Regions from separate parts of the Rhizobium sp. 05L419 genome, predicted to be linked through region 2. Evidence: riboswitches for the same ligand, from Rfam matches in the RefSeq annotation. Region 2 holds a riboswitch; the other holds the start of a gene.

Region 1 (5,117 bases), on a different contig from region 2:
TTGGCCGACACGCTTCCCGATACCAAGGGCATGTTCGGCAGAAAGGAAGACGTCGACCCAGTCCGCCGGCTCATCGGCTCGGCGTCCGCGTGGGGAGGCAACCCGGAAAAGGATGCTCTCTACCTCAACGTCGTGCCGCCAAAGAACGATGGCAAGACCGTTTACAAACTCACGGCCAGGGACGTCCCCGTCGATGGCTTCTGGTCTATCAGCCTCTACAATGCCAAGGGCTACTACGAAAAGAACGCCCTCGGCGTTTACAACATCAATAACATCACCGCCAAGAAGGCGCCTGATGGAGCTGTGACCGTTCAGTTCGGCGGATGCAGCCGCAACATCGACAATTGTCTGCCGATCAAGAGCGGCTGGAACTACATGGTGCGCCTCTATCGACCGAAAACAGACGTCCTGGACGGGACGTGGACCTTCCCTGAGGCCCAGCCCGCTCCCTGATTGCAGCTTCACAATGGAAGTGGATTTGGGGTTCGGCAACAACAAGAGGCCGTCGGTTATGTCAGCCACATGACCGACCGTTCCGTGCCTAGAGGATCATATCATGCAACTGGTCGACTTCTTCGCCTGGATCGTCCTCATAGTGCTGGTCTTGAGCACGACATTCGTGATTGTTTTTCTCGCCATGTTGCCGGGAATGATTGCGAAACGCCGCAACCACCCCTGGACCCAGGCGGTAACTGTCGGGGGCTGGGTGACATTGCTGCTTGGGTTTGCGCTATGGCCCATCGTATTGATCTGGGCCTACGTTGACGTTCCCCGTGTTCGGAAGGCGGAGACCCACCAATGATCGTCGTCCTCCTGAACGTCTACCTGGTAATCCTCTTCTGCCTCGTCAAATTCCGGATCATACCGTTCAACCTTTTCTGGAAGGTTTCGCCGGTTCTGGTACTTCTCCTGCTGCTCGTTGGATTGTTTATCCCTATGAACTGGGGTGCGCCTCAAGGAACAGCGCTTGTCGTCCGCAACTCCGTCGCCGTCGTTCCGGATGTTGCTGGCGAAGTCGTCGAGGTTCCCGTTAAACCAAATACACCGCTGAAGGCAGGTGACGTTCTCTTCACGATCGACGCTGTGCCCCTCAAGGCAAAGGTGGATGCGCTGCAGGCACAACTGGACCTGCAGCAGCTCCGTCTTTCTTAAACCACACGACTGCAGACAAGTGGCGCGGGTCGAGCCTTCGACGTCGAGCAACGCCAGGCAGAGGTCGAACAGCTGCAGGCAGAGCTTGTGGCCGCGAAGTGGGACCTGGAAAAAACTGTCGTTCGTGCTCCGGCTGACGGATACGTGACCAATCTAGCTCTACGAACCGGAGCGCGTGTCACCAATCTGCCGCTTTCGCCGGCAATGGCGTTCATCGATACGTCGGACACGATCATCGGCATGGAGGTGCCGCAGATCAATGCCCGTTACATCGAGCCCGGTCAGCCGGTCGAAGCGACGTTCAAGTTCATGCCAGGCAAGGTCTATTCCGGCAAGGTTGAGAGCGTCTTGCAAGCGGTGGCCACCGGACAGACGAAAGTTTCAGGCGCCGCTGTCTCTTCCGAGTTGATCCAGACCGTGCCGTTCGTGGTCAGGATCAGGCTCGACGACGCGGCGTTCGCAGCCAAACTGCCCGCAGGAAGCACTGGTACTGCGGCCATCTTCACGGATCATGTCAAGGCTGCGCAGGTGATCCGCAAAGTACTCTTGCGCCAGATCGCCATCACCAATTACGTCAATCCGTTCTGATTGAGAGGTGACATCCACCTGCGATACGCCAATGGAGCAACCATCCTGAACTGGTCGTTCGTTCGCGATGATCTTCCTCGCAGCGCCGTATGCCGCCAGATCGCTCTTGCAATCCGTGACGAGGTTGCCGACCTGGAGGAAGCCGGTACTGCGATGATCCAGATCGACGAGGCAGCGCTTCGAGAGGACCTGCCCCTTCGGAAAGGCGATCGGGGCACCTATCTCGATTGGGCGGTTGAGGCGTTTCGCATATGCTCGAGCGGCGTTTCCGACAAGACGCAGATCCACACGCACATGTGCTATTCGGAGTTCAACGATATCATGGCTTCCATCGAGACCATGGACGCCGATGTCATCTCGATCGAGACCTCGCGTTCGAAAATGGAGCTTCTCGACGTCTTCCAGCACCAGGACTACCGAACGAGAACGGTCCGTGCGTCTACGACATCCACTCGCCGCGGATTCCAGATGTCGCTCAAATGACGGAACTGCTCGACCTGGCGAGGCGGCGTCTCAATGATACGCAGTTGTGGATCAATCCCGATTGCGGCCTGAAGACCCGCAAATGGGAAGAGGTCAAGCCTGCCCTAGTCAACATGGTCGAAGCGGCGAGGCTGCTCCGCTTGACCAGCCACGGAACGTTGTCGGCCGCCGGCGTCTGACGATCTTTCCACCGGATGAGACGCCGGGGAAATCCCGGCGTCTTCCCGCCGCCCCGTACCGCTTATCCCACCGATCTTGTCGACCGTTGATCATAGTCGTTGACGGGAATCTAACCTTGTCTACTATATATAGTGTTCGAGGTTCCTTCGATTCGCAAGGATTGGAGGCTAAGACGGGAATACGGTGCGCGGTAGCCCATGATGGACTCCGCAATGCCGGAGCTGCCCCCGCAACTGTAAGCGGCGAGCATCCATCTGGGAAAGCCACTGGAGCCGGAAGGTTTCGGGAAGGCGAGGATGGACGCGACGACCCGTAAGCCAGGAGACCTGCCTCGATCAGAAACGTCCACGGGCGGGGTGTCCGGAAGGTCGCGTTGTGCTGCGGAATGAATCCGCGTGTGCCCGCTGCCCCCGAGATCTCGCGATCAGCCAACTTCGGGGTGAAGTCCATGTCTTGAGTTCCAATCCGTATCAGGACGAGTGATGGCCGCTTAGCGTCTGACCGCAGGCGACACCTGTTTTTTCCGTCTCATCGCACGAGCATCGGCGGATGCCCGAACGACCTTTCATGCCATCGAAACACGAGGATACCAATGAACATCACCGTTTACAGCAAGCCTGCCTGCGTTCAGTGCACCGCGACCACGCGCGCGCTCGATAGGCACGGCATCGAATACCTGATCGTCGACGTTTCAACCGATACCCTGGCCTATGAACTCGTCCAGGGTCTTGGCTATCGCCAGGTCCCCGTGGTCGTCGCAGGCGAACAGCATTGGGCCGGCTTCCGTCCCGACATGATCAGCGCGCTTGCCTGACCGGGGAACCGCCGATGGGGCAGATCGTCTACTTCTCCAGCCGATCCGAAAACACCCATCGCTTCATCGGCAAGCTGGGGATGGACGCGGTCCGTATTCCGGTTCTGCCCGATGAAGCCTTTTTCGTGCGCCGGCCTTTCGTCCTCGTGGTGCCGACATACAGCGGCGATGGCGGCAAGGGAGCCGTGCCCAAGCAGGTGATCCGCTTCCTCAACCAGGCGGAGAACCGCTCCAACCTCTGCGGCGTGATCGCCGCGGGCAACAGCAATTTCGGCAAGACCTATGGGCTCGCCGGCGACGTCATCTCCAGAAAATGCCAGGTGCCTTACCTCAACAGGTTCGAGCTCCTGGGTACGGACGAGGACGTCACCAACGTCAAAAACGGATTGGAACGATTTTGGACACGGTTACGCTCGAACGCCCTGTGAAGGTCGAACCCGCGCTGGACTACCATGCGCTCAACGCCATGCTGAATCTCTATGACGACGATGGAAGGATCCAGCTCGACAAGGATCGGCTTGCGGCACGGCAGTATTTCCTGCAGCACGTCAACCAGAATACCGTCTTCTTCCATAACCTTAGGGAAAAACTCGACTACCTCGTGAGCGAAGGCTATTACGAGCGCGAAGTGCTCGACCAGTATTCGTTCAATTTCGTGCGCGACCTGTGCGACCACGCATACGCGAGGAAATTCCGCTTCCCGACCTTCCTCGGAGCGTTCAAGTACTACACCAGCTACACGCTCAAGACCTTTGACGGAAAGCGCTACCTGGAGCGCTATGAAGACCGCGTCTGCATGGTCGCGCTCGCGCTCGCGCGCGGCAACGAGCAACTCGCTCGCGACGTGGTCGACGAGATCATTTCTGGCCGGTTCCAGCCTGCGACGCCGACCTTTCTGAATGCTGGCAAGAAGCAGCGCGGCGAGCTCGTCTCGTGCTTCCTGATGCGCATCGAAGACAATATGGAATCGATCGGGCGCTCCATCAATTCGGCGCTTCAACTTTCCAAACGAGGCGGTGGCGTTGCGCTTTCGCTCACCAATATTCGTGAGGCCGGGGCGCCGATCAAGCACATCGAGAACCAGTCGTCAGGCATCATCCCCGTGATGAAGCTCCTGGAAGACAGCTTCTCCTATGCCAACCAGCTTGGCGCGCGCCAGGGCGCGGGTGCCGTCTATCTCAACGCCCACCATCCGGACATCATGCGTTTCCTCGACACCAAGCGCGAGAACGCGGATGAGAAGATCAGGATCAAGACGCTGTCGCTCGGTGTCGTCATACCCGATATCACCTTCGAACTCGCCAGGAACAACGACGATATGTACCTCTTCTCACCCTATGACGTCGAACGCGTCTACGGGGTGCCGTTCACCGAAATCTCGGTGACGGAGAAGTACCGCGAAATGGTCGCCGACAGCCGCATCCGCAAGAAGAAGATGAAGGCGCGAGACTTCTTCCAGGCGCTCGCCGAGATCCAGTTCGAGAGCGGCTATCCCTACATCATGTTCGAGGACACGGTGAACCGGGAAAACCCGATCGCCGGGCGCATCACTATGAGCAATCTCTGCTCGGAAATCCTCCAGGTCAGCGAGGCGAGCGAATACAATGACGACCTGTCCTACAAGCATATGGGCAAGGATATTTCCTGCAATCTCGGCTCGCTCAACATCGCCGCGGCAATGGATTCGGCCGATTTCGGAAAGACGATCGAGACATCGATCCGGGCGCTGACGGCCGTATCCGACATGAGCCATATCTCGTCGGTGCCATCAATCGAGAGGGGCAACAACGACAGCCACGCGATCGGCCTCGGGCAGATGAACCTGCACGGCTATCTTGCCCGCGAGCGCATCTACTATGGCTCCGAGGAAGGCGTCGATTTCACCAATATCTACTTCTAC
Region 2 (5,117 bases):
TCAGCCCCAGCAGCACGATGCGGACCCTGCGGACCGGGATGCCGAGCGTTGCGGCGCTGTCTGCACCGAAGGCGAACGCATCGAGCGCTCGGGCATGGAACATGCATAGGACAAAGCCGGCGCCGGCGATCGGCGCCGCCAGATACACATCCGGCCAGCGCACGCCGCCAAGACTGCCGAGCAGCCAGAACATGACGCCGCGGGCCTGCTCGGCATTGGCCGATGTCGTAACGATATAGGATGTCAGCGCATTGAAGAGCTGCGAGCCCGCCACACCGGAGAGCACGACCCGGTCGTTCTGCCCGCCCGTTCCCGCCGCCAGCAGCGCGACGAACAGGAAGGCGATGACCGCGCCGATAAATGCCCCGGACGACAGCGTCAGCACCCCATAGCCGAGCCCCAGGATCATGACGGCCACGGCCCCCGTCGAGGCGCCGGCCGATATGCCGAGCACGTAGGGCTCCGCCAGCGGGTTTCGGAGCAGCGCCTGCAGGATCACCCCGCAGAGCGCCAGCGCCGCTCCCACGCTTGCCGCCACGAGTGCGCGGCTCAGCCTGTAGTCCCACACGATGCCCTGATGGATGCGGCTGAGCTCGAACGCCGTGCCGAAAGCCCGGTTGGCGACGGCCATTGCCGTGGTCGGCAGCGGAATGGCGATCTCGCCGATCGAGACGGCAAGGCTGATCATGAAGGCGAGAAGGACCAGAGAGACGGCAATGAGCGCACTCAGCACCCACCACCTGCCGCAAACAGCGATCCCGGAGCTCACTGCCTCAGCCCGAAGGCCTTGATGCCCTTTGCCAGACCCTCGATCCCGTCGATGGTGCGGATCGTCGGATTCATCGATTGCGCATCCATCATCACGAAGCGCCTTCCTTTCACCGCCTCGAGCTGGCTCGTCACCGGGTCCTTTTCGAGGAAGTCGATTTTCACCGCCGGGTCATCGGCAGCGTAGCGGCGGCGGTCCATGGTCGCGATCACGATGATCGCGGGGTTGGCCTCGGCGATCGTTTCCCAGCCGACCAGCGGCCACTCCTCCTCGCTCGTCACGACGTTTCTGGCACCGATCGCCTTCAGGATATAGGCAGGCGCACTGTTCTTGCCGGCAATGAAGGCGTCGCCGTTCACCTCCTTGCTGGAGAACCAGAAGACGACGGGGAGCTTGCTGCCGCCGGCGTCGGCAATCGATGCTGCCGCATTCGCCTCGCGCGCCTTCAGGGCTGCAACCAGCGCGTCGCCACGGTCCGTGACGTCGAAGATTTCGGCAAGTTCGCCGATCTCCCGATAGATCAGCTCCATCGTGAAGAGCTCCTTGCGCACGCCGTCTCCACCATCGGCGTTGACCTTCGCGACGCAATCGGCGGGCGCGATATAGGTGTTGATGCCGAGCTCGGAAAACTGCTCCCGCTTGCCGACCGAGCCCTGGGGGCCGACATGCCACTCGAATTCCGCGGCAACCAGGTCGGGCTCCTGGCCAACGACGGATTCAAAACTCGGGTCATTGTCGGCGAGACGCTTGATGGTCTGGTTGTCGGCGGCAAACTGCGGCAGGACCGGCCCGACCCAGACCGCCGTGCCGGCGATATTGTCCTTGAGACCGAGCGAAAGGAGAATTTCGGTCATGCCCTGGCCGATCGAAACGATCCTGCCGGGTGCCTTGTCGAAGGTGACGGTCCGGCCGCAATTGGAAAGCGCGAGAGGATACTGGGTCGCGCCCATGGCGGGAGCCGACAGCCCGGCGACGAAAAGGACGAGACTGAACGATTGAAGCATGTGACGCATGGAGTGCCTTTGTAGAATGGAGGAAAACGCGTCGCGCCCGCCGATCGGGCGGGAAACGCGAGGGTGAAGACGGGTTCGCAGCTGCCGCCCGGCGCCGGACCTCGGTCCATGCGTCGGGACGCAGATTTGCGTCAGCCGTTGCTAAAGATGGATGGCCCAATCAAGCCTGGGATTGGCGACGGCCACGCGGTTCGCACCGATGTCGAGATCGATCATGCTCGCTCCTGTTCCGGGCATCCCCGCCCGGTTGATTGGATCTATCTTCGACGGCAGGTCTCCTGGCTCGCGAATATATGCGTCTCATCTGCCTTCCCGCGCAAACGAGTGTCACGCAGTGGCATGGCGCCCGAAAAGGGCGCCACTGGGATGATCGGCAATCCGCTTACAGTTGCGGGGGCAGCCACGGTCTTGGTCCCTTGTTGGGTCGTCCGCACCGTGTTCCCTATTAATCCCCTCGGAGTCATCGTCGGGGAACCGTCGGGCGCAGTTAAGCCACGCCGTATGACAAGGTCAAGCCGAACGGCTCATGATGTTCAGCCTGAAAACGCCACATGGCTTCCATTCTCCATCGAGCCTTGCCAGAAGTGACGCGGCCAGACCGCTGATTCGACCAATTTCGGACACAGAAGGATGGCATGGCACTGCTCATGAGAGGCGCCCGTTCGCGGCGCGCCGCCACTGGACCGCTTGCGAGGTATGAAGGTGAAACTGCTAACTCTGGCCACGGCTTTGCTGTTTGCAACGGCGCTTGCTTCGACGGCCAATGCCGCACCCCAGAATTTCCCCGGCGCGCCGGGCGCGCTGACGCTTGCCGGCAAATGCGCCAAGCTCGTGGTCGGCAAGGTCGATGCGACGAAGGAGTGCCAGGGCGAAATCGCCAGCGTGACGCTGATCAACGGCCAGGTCACCTTGATCTTCACCTCCGGCGGCAAGATGCTCGGTTTCCAGGGCGACGGCACGAAGATCAAGCCGGCATCCGCCGGCAACGTCAGCCTGCCCCTCAGCCTCGTCGTCACCGGCGTCGGTCAGAAGATGACCGGCCAGGTGAAGGTGACGGGCACCTGCACGATGGGCAACCCCTACGGCGGTAAGCCGGTCGCCATCGAATGCACGGCCAAGAGCGCCGATACCGCCTTTGCCGGCAACTTCCGCACCAACGGCAAGTCGCCGAAGCAGAAGTAGCGTCAACGGGATACGGATGCCTACCCCGCCGTCGGATCGCCCGCGTTGGCGTCCAGATTCTGGTTCAGCCGCTTCAGAAGCGTGTCGACTTCCTCGTCCGTGAAGCCCGACAATGCCTGCCGGTTGCCTTCCATCAGGATTGCGCGCCGGGAAGGCGCTCCTCTGCCTGCTCTGTCAGGGTGATCAGGCGGCTCCGTCCGTCCTTGGGATCGGGGAGCCGCTGGACGAGGCCATCGCGTTCGATGCGCGACAGCAGCTGCGCCATCAGGCGGCTGATCAAGCGCACCACGCGCCGCTGCCCGGCTTGCGGGCGAGGCCTTCGTCGATGAGCTGCACGCCGATCGACCGCCCGTCGCGGGAGATGACGCGCGGCGCTCCGGCCTTGCCAGGCTGCCCGGCCGGGTTCATCGCGAAGGATCCGGCATTGAGGATGTTCAAGAGCCGCAGTTTGGCGGCAAAGCCGATACGTCTTTCACCGTCGCAGCGCGCATCGTCGATGCCCGGGCTGACGATATCGGCAATGACGATCTTCTCGCCCTTGTACCAGAAGGTGCCACCATCGGCGACGCAGTTGATGTGCTCGCCCTGTCCGCAATAGCCGAATGCCGCCTTCGCGGCCTGCGTCTGTGCCGGGGAAACCGAAACGGGTACCGCCTTTTCAGGTGCGGCCGGCGCCTTTGCCGGGATGGGAATCGCAGCGGGAGGCAGCACGCGCGAGACCGCGGAGATCGAGGCGGTCTGTTTCGGCCCGGCATCGCGTGCCGGCTCGCTTTTCGCAACGGTGACGGGGCGCGTGGCGGCGGGCGCGGGGGCATGCGCCGCCAGCATGGGCTTCACGCTCTTCCAGTTGTCGTAGACCGCGATGCCGCCAACGGCGATCGCGCCGATGATGGCCCAGGGGAGAGCGCTTCCGCCTCCCCTGCCTTTTGACCGTGTCGATGATTTGCGGCGGCGTGTCGCTGTCTTGGCCATGTGTCCGAATCCCGTGATCGGCGGATTATCGCCGCGCAATCCTTTCGGAAAGGTTGGCGAATGCCGTTTGGCACCGGCAAGTTTTTTTAAAAAGCCCGTCGTCACACAATCGCGCCATTTGGCGTGTCGGGAGGACACATCACGAACATTTGTTTTTGAAACGCTGGCACGCCAGGCCCGCGTGCGCCATGTGAGGGGCGAGGCGAAATTGGTTTGCGGATGAGAGTATGACACTCGGGCTTTTTTCAATTCTGAAGTGGCCAATCCGGCTCGTCGGCGCAGCCGGCTTGCTGGTCCTTGCGCATGCCGGAGTTGAACAGCTGTCCGGCAATTTTCACGAAGTCATCCCAGGTGAGCTCTACCGCTCCGCACAACCGAGTGGGTCCGACATCCAGACCTATGCCAATACCTACGGCATCAAGGCGATCCTCAACCTGCGCGACGAGAAACGGACGGACTGGTACGAGCAGGAGGCACAGGCAGCGGCGAGAAACGGCATAACACTGATTGATTTTCCGATCTCTTCGTCCAACGATCTGCCGGTCGAGGAAGCAACCCGGCTGGCCCAGCTGATGGCCGACGCGCCGAAACCGCTTCTCATCCACTGCGAACACGGCGCAAACCGCACCGGCCTGGCGGCGGCAATCTATGTAGGGGCAGTTAGCAAGCGCAGCGAGGCATTCGCCGAATTTCAACTGAGCCCCTATTTCGGGCATTTCGCGATACCCGGTTTCAGCCGTTATGCGGTCTACCGTTCCTGGGATGAATTCGAGGAAACCATCGGTTTCTAATCACCGGATGATCGAAAGCCGAGCGGCCGCGACGAGACGGGACTGCTCGATATGGCTTGGAACCTCTGCTGCCGAGCCGGCTTGAGGGCCGGAGCGTTGATATGACCCATCTGATCTCTCGATCCGATATCGATCCGGTTTTCGGCAGCCTGGCGTAGCGCCTGCCACTCGTTCTCGTGTTTCATGTATACGTCCTGCGGCACCAAATCTGTCTTCATGTGTCTCTCGCCAATCATTGGCCAACGCCAGCGGCCCGTGTCAGCGGCTGGGCTTTCGCAATCGTTCCATCCTCGTCTGCGGCAGGCTGTGGGCCGCCGCGCGACAGGTCTGCACCGCTCACATGGGCGGGGACATGGACGTCGTGAAGCACGCCAGGCGGCAACGTCAGAT

Evidence for each region. A riboswitch is a leader RNA that binds a small molecule or an ion and turns the genes downstream of it on or off. The one in region 2 is predicted to bind cobalamin.
Region 1: it holds a riboswitch for cobalamin, as region 2 does, so the genes downstream of both, nrdH (glutaredoxin-like protein NrdH) here and AC1DMK_RS09300 (ABC transporter substrate-binding protein) in region 2, are expected to answer to the same signal.

Annotation. Positions count from the first base shown of each region.
Region 1 is NZ_JBFTOF010000035.1:10,705-15,821, forward strand. Features, by position in the region: gene AC1DMK_RS28040 (DUF1254 domain-containing protein) at 1-453, shown strand, start outside; gene AC1DMK_RS28045 (DUF3302 domain-containing protein) at 557-802, shown strand; partial or broken gene AC1DMK_RS28050 (HlyD family secretion protein) at 799-1,740, shown strand; partial or broken gene AC1DMK_RS28055 (5-methyltetrahydropteroyltriglutamate--homocysteine S-methyltransferase) at 1,780-2,402, shown strand; cobalamin riboswitch at 2,525-2,751, shown strand; gene nrdH (glutaredoxin-like protein NrdH) at 2,996-3,217, shown strand; gene nrdI (class Ib ribonucleoside-diphosphate reductase assembly flavoprotein NrdI) at 3,232-3,645, shown strand; gene nrdE (class 1b ribonucleoside-diphosphate reductase subunit alpha) at 3,615-5,117, shown strand, end outside.
Region 2 is NZ_JBFTOF010000005.1:298,081-303,197, forward strand. Features, by position in the region: gene AC1DMK_RS09295 (FecCD family ABC transporter permease) at 1-769, opposite strand, end outside; gene AC1DMK_RS09300 (ABC transporter substrate-binding protein) at 766-1,782, opposite strand; cobalamin riboswitch at 2,034-2,276, opposite strand; gene AC1DMK_RS09305 (hypothetical protein) at 2,479-2,964, shown strand; gene AC1DMK_RS09310 (hypothetical protein) at 3,098-3,253, opposite strand; gene AC1DMK_RS09315 (hypothetical protein) at 3,241-3,936, opposite strand; gene AC1DMK_RS09320 (dual specificity protein phosphatase family protein) at 4,164-4,727, shown strand; gene AC1DMK_RS09325 (hypothetical protein) at 4,724-4,945, opposite strand; gene AC1DMK_RS09330 (hypothetical protein) at 4,960-5,117, opposite strand, start outside.